2 regions of the Ferrimonas sp. YIN67 genome follow, and region 2 is predicted to be linked to the other one. Evidence: riboswitches for the same ligand, from Rfam matches in the RefSeq annotation. Region 2 holds a riboswitch; the other holds the start of a gene.
What was found. Region 2 has a riboswitch for lysine ahead of AC2D8U_RS08610 (Na+/H+ antiporter NhaC family protein). Riboswitches for the same ligand answer to the same signal wherever they lie in the genome.
Positions count from the first base shown of each region.

Region 1: it holds a riboswitch for lysine, as region 2 does, so the genes downstream of both, lysC (lysine-sensitive aspartokinase 3) here and AC2D8U_RS08610 (Na+/H+ antiporter NhaC family protein) in region 2, are expected to answer to the same signal.

Region 1 covers NZ_JBXVVJ010000008.1:213,131-220,657, forward strand. Annotated here, with positions in the region: gene AC2D8U_RS16795 (2,3,4,5-tetrahydropyridine-2,6-dicarboxylate N-succinyltransferase) at 1-484, opposite strand, end outside; gene lysC (lysine-sensitive aspartokinase 3) at 558-1,967, opposite strand; lysine riboswitch at 2,066-2,238, opposite strand; gene AC2D8U_RS16805 (YciI family protein) at 2,591-2,905, shown strand; gene AC2D8U_RS16810 (hypothetical protein) at 3,066-3,620, opposite strand; gene AC2D8U_RS16815 (hypothetical protein) at 4,099-4,764, shown strand; gene nth (endonuclease III) at 4,930-5,571, opposite strand; gene AC2D8U_RS16825 (electron transport complex subunit E) at 5,603-6,304, opposite strand; gene rsxG (electron transport complex subunit RsxG) at 6,301-6,954, opposite strand; gene rsxD (electron transport complex subunit RsxD) at 6,956-7,527, opposite strand, start outside.
Region 2 covers NZ_JBXVVJ010000003.1:308,821-316,347, reverse strand. Annotated here, with positions in the region: gene AC2D8U_RS08630 (amidohydrolase family protein) at 1-1,290, opposite strand, end outside; gene AC2D8U_RS08625 (H-NS histone family protein) at 1,448-1,843, opposite strand; gene AC2D8U_RS08620 (electron transfer flavoprotein subunit beta/FixA family protein) at 2,161-2,886, shown strand; gene AC2D8U_RS08615 (electron transfer flavoprotein subunit alpha/FixB family protein) at 2,886-3,809, shown strand; lysine riboswitch at 3,912-4,111, shown strand; gene AC2D8U_RS08610 (Na+/H+ antiporter NhaC family protein) at 4,197-5,771, shown strand; gene AC2D8U_RS08605 (thymidine kinase) at 5,871-6,449, shown strand; gene AC2D8U_RS08600 (LacI family DNA-binding transcriptional regulator) at 6,490-7,527, opposite strand.

The sequences.
Region 1 (7,527 bases), on a different contig from region 2:
TAAAGGCGTCGTCTTCCACGATCACCGGAGCCATCCCAACAGGCTCGAGGACACCGCCGATCTGCACGGCGGCAGAGAGGTGGACGTTCTTGCCGATCTGAGCACAGGAGCCGACCAGGGCGTGGGAGTCCACCATGGTACCGGCATCGACGAAGGCACCGATGTTAATGTAGGCCGGTGGCATGATCACCACGCCCTTGGCGACGTATGCACCACGGCGCACGGCTGAGCCCCCCGGGACCTGGCGTACGCCATCCTCCGGCGTAAAGGTGCGCGGGGCCAGGTTGTGCTTGTCGACGGCGCCGGGAAAGTCCGGGTGGAAGCTCACCATCTCGCCAGCCGGGAAGACGGAGAGGATCCCCTTCTTCACATCGGTGTTGGCGTGCCAATTGCCCTGCTCATCCTGGTAGGCGGCCCGCACTGTGCCCGCTTCCAGTTGTTGCAGCAGCTGTTCCCAAGCAGGGAGGGTTTGGTTCTGAGACATGATGTAGTTCCTATCTTTCTAATTTTTATGCTCTTAATGAGCGTGAGCTTGTTTTATTGGGTCGGTGGACAGTTCAGAGGGTCGCGTCGATAAAGCGATCGTGCACCCTTTGTACCACCTGATTGGCGACGGCCTCGTCCACCAGGAAACAGAGGTTATGAGGGCTGGCGCCCTGGCAGATCATCCGTACGTTGTCCGGCGCCACCGTGGTGAAGGTGTGTTCACTGACCGCCGGGCGGCTGTGGACGTCATTGCCGATCACCGCGACTAACGCCAGGTTGCGCTCTACCTCGACACGGGCCAGCTGGCCAAGCTCGGCGAGGACGGCATCGGTCAGCAGGGCATGGCCGTTGGCGGCGCTGCCCGCTTCATCCAGGGTCAGGGCGATGCTGACCTCTGAGGTGGTCACCAGATCGACGCTGATCTCATGGCGGGCCAGGATAGCGAAGACCTCGGCCAGGAAGCCGGTGGCGTGCAGCATGTTCATGCTGTGGACGGTGACCAGGGTTTGCTGGCGACGCAGGGCGACGGCACGCACCATGGGGCGAGACTCTGTGGTGGGCCGGATCCGGGTCCCACCGAGCTTGGGCTCACGGCTGGAGCCGACAAACACCGCGATGTCGTTGGCCACTGCTGGGATCAGGGTCGCCGGATGCAGCACCTTGGCGCCGAAGGTGGCCAGTTCGGCGGCCTCGCTGAAACTGATCTCCTCGATGGCCCGGGCGGCGCTGCACAGGCGCGGATCCGTGGTGAAGATCCCGGGCACATCGGTCCAGATCTCCACCTCATCGGCGCCCAGACCGGCGGCCAGCAGGGCGGCACTGAAGTCGGAGCCGCCTCGGCCCAGGGTGGTGGTGTGGCCGTTGGTGTCTGCGCCGACAAAACCTTGGGTGACGATCACCTGCTCGCCCAGAAGCGGCGCCAGTTCGGCCTGACACAGGGTGCGGATCGCGTCCTGCTGGGGCATAGCCTTACCGTGCTGGCTATCGGTACGCATCACCTTGCGCACATCGAAGCTGCGGCTGCTGGCTTCACTGAGCTGGCGGTCGAGCACTCGGCTAAACAGCAGGGAGGAGAAGCGCTCGCCAAAGGCCAGGATCTCATCTCGCCAGCCTGCGAGATTCTGACTGCTGGGGCCCACGGTGGCCAGGGTGGCCAGCTCATCCAGCCAGGTGTCGATCTGGCGGGTGATCTCCGGCTCGGCCAGGGGCTCACAGATGGCGTGCTGAATACGGTGGATGATCTCAAGCTGCTCTGCCCGGATCGGGGAAGCGGGCTGTTGTCCAAGGATGACCAGGGCGTTGGTGACGCCGGCACTGGCGCTGACCACTACGACGCGAACCTGAGGGCGGCTGGCCACCAGCTCGGCACAACGCTGCATCGCGGCGAAATCGGCAACGCTGGTGCCACCAAATTTGGCGACGGACAGGGGCGCGACGCGATGGGGGGTTGATACTTGGGATGGCGCTTGTTGAACGGTCATACGTCTCTCTCGAACTTACAAATCCTGATTAAGTTCGGAGAGCTTGGTGTTTGCGGCTTACAGCGGCAGTGGGACTGCGGCGCGTGTGGGGTATCGCAAAGACCAGAAGCTCTCCACCTAAGGGTGACAATTGCGAGGATTCAGCCTCCACAACCGACAAATCGCAGCGCCCAAGCGACGATTTATCTCGGCGTTGATCCCCCTGATCTGTGCTCTTCGGTGTTGGGTCACCTCGTACAGACTGCCTGGTCAACGCTCCTCTTCTGGCCCCGGGCAACCATCCATCTGGACGGCTACAAATAAGGGACGCAAGCATTCAAACATGCAGGAGGAGGTGATGTCAATCACCCTGTCGGTGGTGACTGTGAGTCAGGCGGGTGAGTTTTTGACACAGCAAAAGTGGCTCTGGGATGCTTGAGAACTGTGTCACAAAGGGTGATTCTGAGCTAGATCAGCAAGGGTAGGTTGACCCGCGTCAGTGGGGACCAGGAATGGGATGATGTATTGGGTTTATGGATGGGGCGAACGGGTCCGGAATGTTAGCGACAAACAAAGAGAGCAGTGTTAGATCAATCGCCGTCAGGCATGCAGCACTGCTGGACTAACAAGGTTGGGAGGATAGGGTGGCACATTATCTTTATCGTTTATGTTTGGAGCGCCCTGAGCTGCTGGTCGATGGGCCCACCGTCCGGGAGGCGGCGATCCTGAACGCACATTTTGACTATCTCAAGGGATTGACCGAGTCAGGCCAGGTGCTGATGGCAGGGCGCACCGACTCTGCCCCCGAGGAGGTTTTTGGCATAGTTGTGCTTTGCGCCGACGATGATGCCTCGGCCCAAGGGATCATGGCGGCGGATCCCGCGGTTGCCCAGGGCCTGATGTCGGCCCGGTGCTTCCCCTTTCATCTGGCCCTATGGGGCAAGGGGGGCCTTGAATAGAGGCCTGATCGGCATGCAGGGATTTTTGTCTGGAGGATAGAGAGGGGGCCTGAACCTCGCAGGCAGTTTCTCTTTTCGATAACAGGATAAAACTGGCCCCCATACTGGGGCCAAGTTATTAGCACATTCCAAGGGTATGTCTGGGTTGGCGCTCTGTGGCCTAGAACTGGTATGAGATCGTCAGGTTGCCGGACATGGCAAAGTAGGTGCCGGACTCCCATAGGAAGTCCTCATATTCACTGGCCTGGCGCAATGTCAGGGCGAAGTCCAATGCTGCCGGGCCCCAGTTGTAGCCCAGTCCGCCGCCGAACTGAATGCCGGATACCGTCTCATTGACTCCGGAAAGGGTCCATTTATCGGAGAAGAAACCGCCGCCGCCGTAGGCCCTAAACCCCTTTCGGGCCAAGCCGGTGCCGCCATAGGCCATCAAGTCATAGCCTTTGCTCTCCAGCGCACTCAAATCGTCATTTTCCAATGAAAAGTAGGTGCCTCTGAGCTGAAAATGGTTGTTAAAGGCGTAACCCGCATTCAGGTTATATCCGGAGAAATCGTAATCGGCGGCGGAGTTGTCGTCATTGGCCAATGAGAACGCATACGCCCCTAATCCGATGCTCCAGTTTCTTTCCTGTGAAACCGTATTGGCTTCACTGGCCGGAACCTGTAATGCGAAAACTAATGCCGGTATAACAACGGCTCCCTGAATAAGTGTCTTCATTTATCATCCTAATAAACTGTGAAAGGCGAGATCCAGGCAAAAGATCAATTGGTCCTTTTGTCAGGAGTCCCTTATTGGGTTTAAAACGCCATCCTGGCGACCCGTTACCGATCTCGATGGGCAGGGCAGCGATACGCTACCTTACCATGCTATGTTAGGCAAGTCGTTGATATAAATGCTCAAAGAACTCTTGGGATGGACAGTAAAGGTTTGAGATCTTTGCGATACAAACACCTGGGAAAGGGGACTCTACAGTCATTGGCAGGAGGGGGCCGGGAGCTGAAGATGTGAAAGGCTCAGCGGTCACCAGCACTGCCTCTGAAACCTATGGGTCAGGCTGAACCGGGAGGATAATAATGGCGATAAGCAAACAGATATTAGATGAAGAGTGTTGATTTACTGTGTCGTAGTCGGCAACGTGTTTGCTTGCCAATGTGTTTACTTAAGCTTTTGCCAATTCAGATAAGGAAGTCAGAATATGCGCCAGATGGTGGCTTTATCCACTGCTCTACTCTTGATGGGGTGTGCCAGCAAGGGTGTCCTGCCCCAAGGACCGGTCCCCATCGAGCAGATCCATATCGCCCCGTCGTATGAGATCGTTGAATTGGGTTACTTCAACTTGCAAGGTGAGATCCTTCGATGCTTGCCGCGCCTGGCCAGGACCTCGTTCAATGCACACCAGTCCCATAGCGATTTTCCCGATCCCAATGCGGTCTCCAAAGTTAGCCATGTGGCCTCCGCCAACCAGTTTGTTTACAAGGGCAAGAAAGGGGTATGTTTACGTTTCAGTGAGAGGGGGTATCCCATCTTCTCGGTAGACAGCTTCGTCGGTACGGTGACGCCCAACGGGGTGGCTAAATCAACCACAGATGGATGGTTTGAAGCCATTGCCAAGGAGATCGCGACATGGGGGGAGGTGACGGTTCGTTATCACACCGGGATTGGCAGTGCCTTTGTCGTAAGGTACTGGGCTGAGCTGAAGAGCCCCTATCTCTATTACTCCTCAGAGTTTAAGAAGGCGGGCGAGTGGGAAGGGGGGCAGGTGGATTTTGATTTTGCTGAAGCCCATGTCCAATCGGTGACCACGATTGAAAGAGACCAGGCCCTGGTTAAGCGTTTTATCGCCGAGGGCATAGCCCTCTAGGCGGTTTCCTGTGTCAAAGGGGGGGACTCCCCTCGAGGTATTCCTTCGCCGCCGTCGGTGCGACGGCTAAGTTAGCGGATCGGCGCTTGCCTGCAGGCACAAGGATCCTCGGCCTCCGGATGATCGGGGCGGATCAACGACCGCCCCAATCTCAAGGGTAAGATCTTAATCTTCGGGATAGATCTTCTCTTTAAACTCGCACAGATCCTCAATCAGGCAGGAGCCGCAGCGGGGTTTGCGCGCCAGGCAGGTGTAGCGGCCGTGCAGGATCAGCCAGTGGTGGACGTCCACCTTGAATTCGGCGGGCACCACCTTGAGCAGCTTCTCCTCGACCTGATCGACGTTCTTGCCCATGGCGAACTTGGTGCGGTTGGAGACGCGGAAGATGTGGGTGTCTACGGCGATGGTGGGCCAGCCGAAGGCACAGTTGAGCACCACGTTGGCGGTCTTGCGGCCGACGCCGGGCAGTTTCACCAGGGCCTCCCTGTCCTCGGGCACTTCGCCACCATGTTGCTCCACCAGGATCCTGGCGGCCTTGATGACGTTTTCCGCCTTGGTGTTGTAGAGGCCGATGGTCTTGATGTGCTCCTTCACGCCGTCCACGCCGAGATCCAGCATCGCCTGGGGGGTATTGGCAACCGGATAGAGTTTGCGGGTGGCCTTGTTGACCGAGACGTCGGTGGCCTGGGCGGACAGGGCTACGGCCACCAACAGCTCGTAGGGCGTACTGAACTCCAGTTCGGTCTCCGGATGGGGGTTGTTGTCCCGCAGACGCTCCAGGATCTGGCGTCGTTTCTCGTTATTCATCTGTGCTGACATCCCTTTCTATGGGTTCAATTTACTGGGTAACGCGGACCCGCTCGACCTTGGCGTCGGCGGCCTCGGCCTTGGGGGAAAAACGGGCCTCGACTCTGGGGTTGAGGGCATTTTTCAGGGCGATGAGCAGCCCCATGGCGATGAAGGCGCCCGGTGGCAGCAGGGCCAGCAGGAAGGGGCTGTCGAAGCTCAGTACCTGAATGCGCAGCACGCTGGCCCAGTCGCCCAGCAGCAGATCGGCACCATCGAACAGGGTTCCCTGGCCCACCAGCTCGCGGGTCCCGCCCAGCAGCATCAAGACCAGGGTAAAGCCTAGGCCCATCATCAGGCCATCCCAGGCCGCCAGGGGCACGCTGTTCTTCGAGGCGAACGCCTCGGCGCGACCGATGATCACGCAGTTGGTGACGATCAGCGGCAGGAAGATCCCCAGGCTGAGGTAGAGGCCGTAGGCGTAGGCGTTAACCAGCAGCTGCACGCAGGTCACCAGGGCGGCGATGATCATCACGTAGACGGGGATCCGGATCTCGCTGGGGATCCCCTTGCGCAGCGCCGAGACCAATACGTTGGAGCCGATCAGCACCGCCATGGTGGCCAGGCCCAGCCCCAGGGCGTTGGTCAGGGTGTTGGTGACGGCCAGCAGGGGGCAGAGGCCGAGCAGTTGGACGATGCCGGGATTGTTCTTCCACAGGGATTGCCAAACGATCTCACGATAACTCTGGCTCATGATGCATCTCCGTCGGCGGTCGGCTCGGGCCAGCAGCGCGGCGCGAGCAGCAGATCGTCTTTGTTGCGGTTGAAATAGATCAGGGTGTTCTTCACCGCCGCCACATAGGCCCGCGGGGTGATGGTGGCGCCGGTGAACTGGTCAAAATCGCCGCCGTCCCGCTTCACGTTGAAACGGGGATCTTTGGCGGACTCCAATCGATAGCCACTGAAGTGGGTGACCCAGTCGGAGCGACGGGTTTCGATCAGATCGCCCAGCCCCGGGGTCTCGCTGTGGCTCAGGGTCCGTACGCCGAGGATCTCACCGTCCCAGCGTACGCCGACGATCAGGTGAATGTCGCCGTTGTAGCCGTCGGGGGCGATGGTTTCCAGCGCCATGGCCACGGGCTCGCCATCCCGGCTTGCCACAAAGGCGGGCTGGGGCGTGTCACTGCCCAGGTACTGGCGGCTGGTGAGCAGACGACAGTCGTTGTGGGGCTCGTTGTCGTACAGCTCGCCGGGCAGGATCTGCGCCAGGGTGGTGATCAACTGCTGTTTCTGCTGCTCGGCGATCCGCTCCTTGGTGCCCTCGTAGGTCAGTGACACCAGGCCGGCAGAGGCCAGGCCGAACAGGGCCAGCAGCACGCCATTTTTCTTCATTGAGGCGATCATCTTAGCTCCGGTGCCCGTAGGTCTGGGGACGGGTGTAGTAGTCGATGAGCGGTACGCTCAGGTTGGCCAGCATCACGGCGAAGGCCACGGCATCCGGGTAGCCGCCAAAGCTGCGGATCAGGTAGATCAGCAAACCGATCAGGGCGCCAAACACCAGACGTCCCCGGTTGGAAGTGGCAGCGGAGACGGGATCCGTGGCGATAAAGAAGGCGCCGAACATGGTTGCCCCACTGAGCAGATGCAGGCTGACGCTGCCGGTCCCGTCCGGGTGAAGCAGGAAGCCAAGGAAGGCGCACAGGCCCAGGGTGCCCAGCATGGCTACCGGGATCTGCCAGCGGATCAGCTTGAGTTTGAGCAGGGCCAGACCACCGAGCAGGAATCCCAGGTTGATCCAGACCCAGCCCTCGCCCATTCCCAGGGGGCCGAAGACCGGCTTGGCCAGGCTTTCGCTGGCGGTAAAGCCCAGGGTGAGATCCGTCTTTAAGGTATCCAGTGGCGTGGCCATGGTGCTGCCGTCGATCCCCAGCCGCAGGCTGTCGAAGCTGTGACCGATGGCGTCGACGCCGGCAAAGA
Region 2 (7,527 bases):
ATCATTCGATGGATGATACCGACCCTGCAGTACCAGGCCCTTGAGGGTGCCATCGGTGAAGAGATCACCTCGGCTGATCACCAGATCGGCGCGAAGGCCTGGCGCCAGACGGCCCAGTTCCTGCTCCAGTCCCAGCATCCTTGCTGGCGTGGTCGTCAGGGCGGCCAGCGCTTGCTCGGGGCTGAGGCCGTGGTGCATGGCGGTGCGCAGCCTTGGCCAGAACTCCTTGGCGTCTATCCCGTGTTGGGTCAGGGCAAAACTCAGCCCGGCCTCGGCCACGGCGGCGGCATTGCCTGGGCTGCGTTCCCAATGACGAAGTTGAGTCAGGGTAAGGTCCAGTGCGTCATCCGGGTTGTCTAGCTGAGGCTTGGTTGCAAAGTAGAGGGGCAGGATCAACTGGGCTTGATGGGCTTGCAGGGGGGCGAGCCGCTCAAACTCCAGGCCAGTGCCCAGCAAGATGGGCTTGGCACCAAACTCGTCAAACAGGGTCAGGGCCCTGTGATGATCCAGCAGACTCTGGCTGGCAAACCAGAGAGGCTGCTCGTCGAAGTCCGCCAATGGTGTCAGGCCGGGCTGTTGGCGATGGCCTGGTTTCTGGCTTTGCTGCTGGTGCCAGCGGGCATCGTTCAAGGTTTGGCGTATGAGGGCGATGCTGCCCATCAGCGACTTGGGGTATTCGACCGGTGAACTGCCCTTGTCGAAGGAGAGCCAATGGCCACTGAGATTTTGGTAGATGAGACGCTGGGGATCGACGGGGGCAAGTGAGGTGACAAACCCCTGCCCTCGAAACAGGCCATCCTGACCGCCGCTATGTACCGAGGTAAAGCCATTGTCGAGCCAGTCCTGTGCTTGCTGAGGGTCGGCCAGGAAATGTTCAGACCAGTTTTGTTCACTGTGAATGGCGGGATTGGGGTGAAATGCCCCAGGGCGTTGATATTGGTATATCGGCTGACTGCTATCGGGATAGTCAAATTCGCTGTGGATGCCGTATTGGGTATAGCTGTCAATAAAGCCCGGATATATCCAATGATCCTGAAGATTGATCTCGGTCGCCCCGGGAGGGATCTTATTATTGTCGGCGATGGCCAGGATCCGCTCACCTTTAACAATCAAGGCGGCATTATGAAGGATCTCCCCGGGTGCTATCACCAGATTTGCATGGGTAAAAGCGGTGAGCCGAGGTGTTTTATCGCGGATCGTCAATTCGTATTGCAGCGGAACGGCGATGACGAGATTGAACTGTACGAGGCCAAGCAGGAGCAGGGTGAGCCATTTTCCCCAACATCGCATTACGACATCCTGTTGTAATAAAGGGTTTCAGGTTGCCATGTTAGCAAAAAGAAGGTCGGCTGTGGGGGACTGGTTAAGCTCTTATCAGAGATGTTGATGGACAATATGTAACAAAAACGGCCGCAGGAGGCGGCCGTTTATCTAAGTGTGGAATGATTTACTTGATCAGGAAATCTTCCAGAGAAGCACCGGCATCCAGGCGCTCCTTGATTGCCTTTGGAGTGCGGCCTTGGCCGGTCCAGGTAATATGTTCACCGTCTACGGTGATCTCATATTTGGCCGGGCGTGGTGCGCGCTTCTTGCGAGGAGCGGCTTCGGCTAAGGCGCCGAGTTCGTCCAGGCTGATCCCATCTTGAGCCAGTTGCTGGCGGATCGCTTCAATTTTAGCCAGGCGCTCAGCATTGGCTTCTTGTTCGGCTTTGAGTTCATCTTCGCGCTCATCGGCAATGGCTTGCATTTTGCCGATGACTTCTTGCAGTTCGTCCAGGGTCAAGCCTTTCAATTGAGCCTTCAGGCGGCGACCGTGCGTCAAGATTTCCAGAAAATCTGCCATTGGAGTTATCCTTAAAATGATGATGCTTTCGAGGAAAGTATTAAATGTTTGGTAAAAGAATAAATCTTTTTTTTTGAAATGCAAACCCGTCTTTAATTATTTCCGATGATTATTCCCATCGTGACATGTGGCAGTACCCGGTTGAGCGTGTTGGCTAGAGCCATTGGTTCCAGCACAAATCTGTGATCGGACTCGTTCTACCGTAGCTGCAAGCTGCGCTGTAATAACTCTGATGTAATAATGCTGGCATTGAAAGGAAGGCAGTCAGTTCATCTTGCTGAACTCAAACTGCACGGAAATTAAATAAGGTGTAAGCAATGAAAGTGGTGGTGGCGATAAAGCCGGTGAGGGGGCTTGCACAAATCGACAAGGATACGCTGACTCATAGTGAAATAGTCATGGATCCTTTCAGTGCCGTGGCATTGGAGCGGGCGCTTCAATTGCAGGAGTTGGGGTGTGTGACCGAGGTGGTCGCGATCTCCGTGGCGGATGAGGATGCGGAATCCGTATTACGCACGGCATTGGCAATGGGGGCGGACCAGGCCGTTCGGATCTCAGCCGATGCCGGGCACCCGGAAGTGGTGGCTAAGCTGCTGGCGGCCTGGGCAGCGCGGCAGGGAGCGGACCTGCTGCTGCTGGGCAAGCAATCGGAGGATGGCGATCATCACCAAGTGGCTCAAAGGCTCGCCGGGCTGCTGGGTTGGCCCCAGGCCAGTGCCGTCAGCCTGCTGTCGATTGAGGACTCACAACTGCGGGTTCGTGTGGAGCAAGGGCGGGCCTGGCACACCCTGGCCCTGAGCACGCCAGCGGTGATCAGTTGCGATCTGCGCCTGGCGGAGCCCAGGTTTGCCAAGTTGCCGGCGCTGCTTAAGGCGCGAAAAGCCCAGATTGTCTGCTGGACACCGGAACAGCTCGCTATCGAGGTTCGTCCTCAATGGCGCAGCCTGGCACGTCATGCCAGTCGCGGTGAGCGTTTAGGCTGCCGGGTGGACAGCGTGGCCAGCTTGGTCGACCATTTACGAAATCGTGCAAAGGTATTGTGATGAGCACATTGATCTTAACCGGCCCAGTGGCGGCCGATTGTGATGAGGTATCTCGCCTGGTATCCGCCGCGGCCAAGTTGCCTGGCCCCTGCCACCTGATGGTGTTTGGTGGCGACCCCCTGGCCAGCCAGTTGGCCAGGTTAGCGGGGGTGGAGAGAGTCCATTGGGTCGATGAAACACGACTGCCGTTGGCTCAATCGTTGGCCGAGCCATTGAGTCAATGGGTCCGTCAGCAAGGGTACAGCCATCTCCTGATGGCGGCCAATTCCGCCGGCAAGGATCTCCTGCCCCGGATCGCGGCCCTGCTCGATGGCCCCATGGTGTCCGAGGTGGTCGCCATTAAAGCCGCCGACCAGTTTGTTCGGCCGATCTATGCCGGTGCTGTGCTCGAGACGGTACAGACTCTGGTTACGCCTGTCCTTTGCAGCGTACGCACCGGTGGGTTTACTCCGGTGAATGCAGCACCTCCTGTGGCGATCTTGCCGGTGACGTTGGCCCTGGCCCCCTCCTTGGCACGACTCTTGTCCTGCCAGACGATCGACAGTGAACGACCGGCCTTGGAGCAGGCCAGGGTAGTGATTGGTGCAGGGCGAGGCATCGAGAATGCGGAGCAGTTTGCTCTGGTTGAACGGCTCGCCGACCGATTGGGGGCCGCGATTGGTGGCTCCCGGGCCTTGGTGGATCTGGGTTTGATTGATAATGAGTACCAAATCGGTCAGACCGGCAAGATCATCGCTCCGGATCTCTATATTGCCATCGGGATCTCGGGGGCGACGCAACACCTGGCGGGGATCAAGGAGGCGGGCGTCATAGTGGCCATCGATCTTGATGAGCAGGCGCCCTTGATGCAACAGGCGGACTATGCCCTGCAGGGGGATCTCAACCAGGTGTTGCCTGCCCTACTGGCTGAACTGGAAAAATAACGAGACAAGGATCCCAAAATGGCGGTACCTTCTGGCTAATCCCCCTTTAAATATGGTTAGAATGTCGCCGTTGATTAGTCCCCATAGGATTAATCACTGCCTAAGTCAGGTAGAGGCGCACTGCCTATCAGTAACCCAGTCGAGGTGGAGAACCGATAACGCTGGGCCAAAGGAGTTAGTGCCGAAGTGGTTAGGGGGGTCGCTCCCGGCTGCTGGGGTTGTATCGAACAGGTGCAACACTGCCATAGTGATCTCTGTTAAGGATGACAGGTCCAGATTATCTATGGAGCGCTACTGAAAGGACGGTGGATCATCATCCATGATTTCCCCCCGCGGCTCGTGCCGTGTCAGTTGCCTCCATCTTAAATAACGACGATTAGATAAAAGATGGTTTCTTTCGATTTTGCCAATTCGGTATTTTCCCTGCTGCCGCCGCTAGTGGCGATTGTGCTGGCGGTCATGACCCGCCGTGTTCTGCTCTCCCTGGGTCTAGGGATCCTGGTCGGTGTCCTGATGGCCAACGGCTTTTCTCCCCTGGATAGCGTGACGGATCTGTTTTCCCGTGCCATTGGCCAGTTCTGGTCCGACGGCGCCATCGACGATTGGAACGTGCCGCTGCTGGGTTTCCTGGTGGTATTGGGCATGACCATTGCCCTGATCAATACCTCCGGCGCCGCCAAGGCCTTTGCGACCTGGGCTCGTACCCGGATCCGCACCCGCAAGCAGGCGCGGCTGATGACCATGGCGTTGGGTTTTGTGATCTTTATTGATGACTATTTCAACACCCTGACCGTGGGCTCTGTGGCCAAGCCGGTGGCGGATGATCACAATATCTCCCGCGAAGAGCTGTCCTACGGGGTGGACTCCACCGCAGCCCCTGTCTGTGTCATGGCACCGCTCTCCTCCTGGGGGGCCTACATTGTCGGCCTGATCGGTACCATCTTCGCGGCTCGCGGGCTGGAGCTGGGGGCCCTGACCAGCTTCCTGCAGATGATCCCGATGAACCTCTATGCCATCTTCGCCCTGGTGATGTTGGCCTGTGTGATCGCCTTCGATATCCGTATTGGCCCAATGGCCGGTGCCGCCAAGCGCGCCCGCGAAGACGGCCAACTGTGGGACAGCCGCAAGGGCAACCCGCCGGGCGTGGATGAGAAGCTGGCGATCGCCGACAATGGCTCAGTCTGGGGTCTGCTGCTGCCGATCCTGGCGCTGATCATCGCTTCCATCTACTTCATCCTGTCCACCGGTGCTGCCGGTCTGGATGAGGGTGAAGCCTTCTCCGTCATGCGCGCCCTGGAAGAGACCGAAACCACCATTGCCCTGTTTATGGCCTCCCTGGTGAGCCTGGTGGTGGCTTTGATGATGTCCCTGAGCCAGGGGATCCGAGCCAAGGTCGTGGGTCAGGCGCTGTTGAGCGGCACCAAGTCCATGTTGCCAGCGGTCTACATTCTGGTGTTTGCCTGGACCATTGCCGGCGTGATCGGTGATCTGGAAACCGGGACCTTCCTGGCCTCACTGGTGGGAAGCACTACGCCTCTGTGGCTGCTGCCGGTATTGATCTTCCTGCTGGCGGGGATCTGCGCCTTCTCCACCGGCTCCAGCTGGGGCACCTTTGCCATCATGCTGCCCATCGCTGCGGACATGGCGATTGCCGCCGATATCGCCATGTTGCTGCCGATGATGGCCGCAGTGTTGGCCGGTGCGGTCTTCGGTGATCACTGCTCGCCAATCTCCGATACCACTGTACTCTCCGGTACCGGTGCTGGCTGTCACCACATCGATCACGTGACCACTCAACTGCCCTATGCGGTGACCGTGGCCCTGATCGCTGCACTGGGTTACCTGGCTATCGGGATCACCGGCTCTGCGACCGTGGGCTTCGTGGTCAGTAGCGTGGCCCTGATCGCCGCCGTCGTGGTGCTGCGTGGCGTGAGTGCCCGTCAAGTCCTGGCCAAGGCGTGATGGCGAAAACGCCAAACAGCTAACGCTAATGCCAACCGGCGGTGGTCTCCACCGCCGGTTTTTTATAGGATCGCACCTTCACTATCGGGGGACCCACCTTTGGCTCAGCTCTATTTCTACTACTCGGCCATGAATGCCGGCAAATCGACTTCCTTGCTGCAGTCGGCCTACAACTATCGTGAGCGGGGCATGGTCCCGTTGGTGCTGACGGCGGCGCTGGATGACCGCTACGGTGTTGGTAAGGTGACTTCGCGGATCGGCCTGGAGTCTGATGCCCTGATCTTCAATGGCAGCGATAACATTGTCGCTCTGGTGGAAGCCCAGCTGGCCAAAGGGCCGGTGGACTGTGTGCTGGTGGATGAGAGCCAGTTCATGTCCAAGCTCCAGGTGCGTCAGCTGACCCAGATCGTCGATCGGCATGATATTCCTGTGCTGTGTTATGGCCTGCGTACCGATTTTCGCGGGGAGCTGTTTGAAGGGGCCCATTATCTGCTGGCCTGGGCCGACAAGCTGGTAGAGCTCAAGACCATCTGTCATTGTGGTCGTAAGGCCAATATGGTGGTGCGGTTGGATGGTGCGGGTAACCCGGTTCGGGATGGTGCCCAGGTCCAGATCGGAGGCAATGACAGTTATGTTTCCATGTGCCGTAAGCATTTTCGCGAGTTGGCCTGGGACTGAGTCCTGAAGAGCCGACGCCCTGCGTCGGCTTTTTTTGGTCTTAGCCGGGCTGTTTGGCTCCGCAACTCTGCCGGATCACCAATTCGGTTTTGATGGTGGTGGGCCCCTGCTCCTCCTGGTTGAGTTGGCGGATCAGGCTGTCGACCAGGATCTCGCCAGCCAGTCGAGTGTCCTGTCGCACCGTTGTCAGGGGGGGAGAGGTGAAGCTGGCTACCGGAATGTCATCAAAGCCCACCAGGGCGATCTCCTGAGGCACTCGAACACCACGCTCCTGCAGGGCCCGCATGGCACCGATGGCGATCAGATCACTGGCGGTGAAGATGGCATCCAGATCATTGACCCGATCCAGCAGGGACAAAGTGGCCTGATAACCGGCGTCTTCGTTGGTGATGGCGTCTCGCTGCAAGGTCGGATCGATCGCCACACCGGACTGCACCTGGGCCTGTACATAGCCCTGGTAACGTTGAAAAAACTCAGGGTAATGGTTGGATGCGGTGCCGATAAAGGCGATGCGACGGCGCCCCTGTTTGAGCAGGTGTTGGGTGGCGTCGAAGCCACCCTGATGATTATTGCAGCCGACCGAGACACCACAGGTGGAGGCCTGCTGTGGCCCCCAGCGGACAAAGGGGGTGCCTTGGGCTTCCAGCTGTTGCAGTTTGGGCTGGTAGTCGATGGCGTCTCCATAGCCCAGCAGGATCAGTCCATCGGCCTTGTGGCTGTCTCCATAGTCGGCGGTCCAGTCATCGGAAAGTTGCTGGAAGGAGATCAGGAGATCGTAGCCCTGACGGGCACACGCCCGGGTGATGGAGCCGAGCATGGCATGAAAGAAGGGGTTGATCAGCGAGTCGTCACTGGTGGGATCTTCAAACAGTAGCAGGGCCAGTGTCGTACTGTGTTGGGAGCGCAGGCTACTGGCGTGCTTATCCACCTTGTAATTCAGCTCACGGGCGATCCGCTGGACCAGCTCGACGGTTTCCGCTTTAACCAGTGGACTGTTGCGCAGGGCGCGGGACACGGTGGACTGGGAAACACCGGCCAGGTGGGCGATATCAAAGGAGGTGGCTTTGTTCTTACTCAA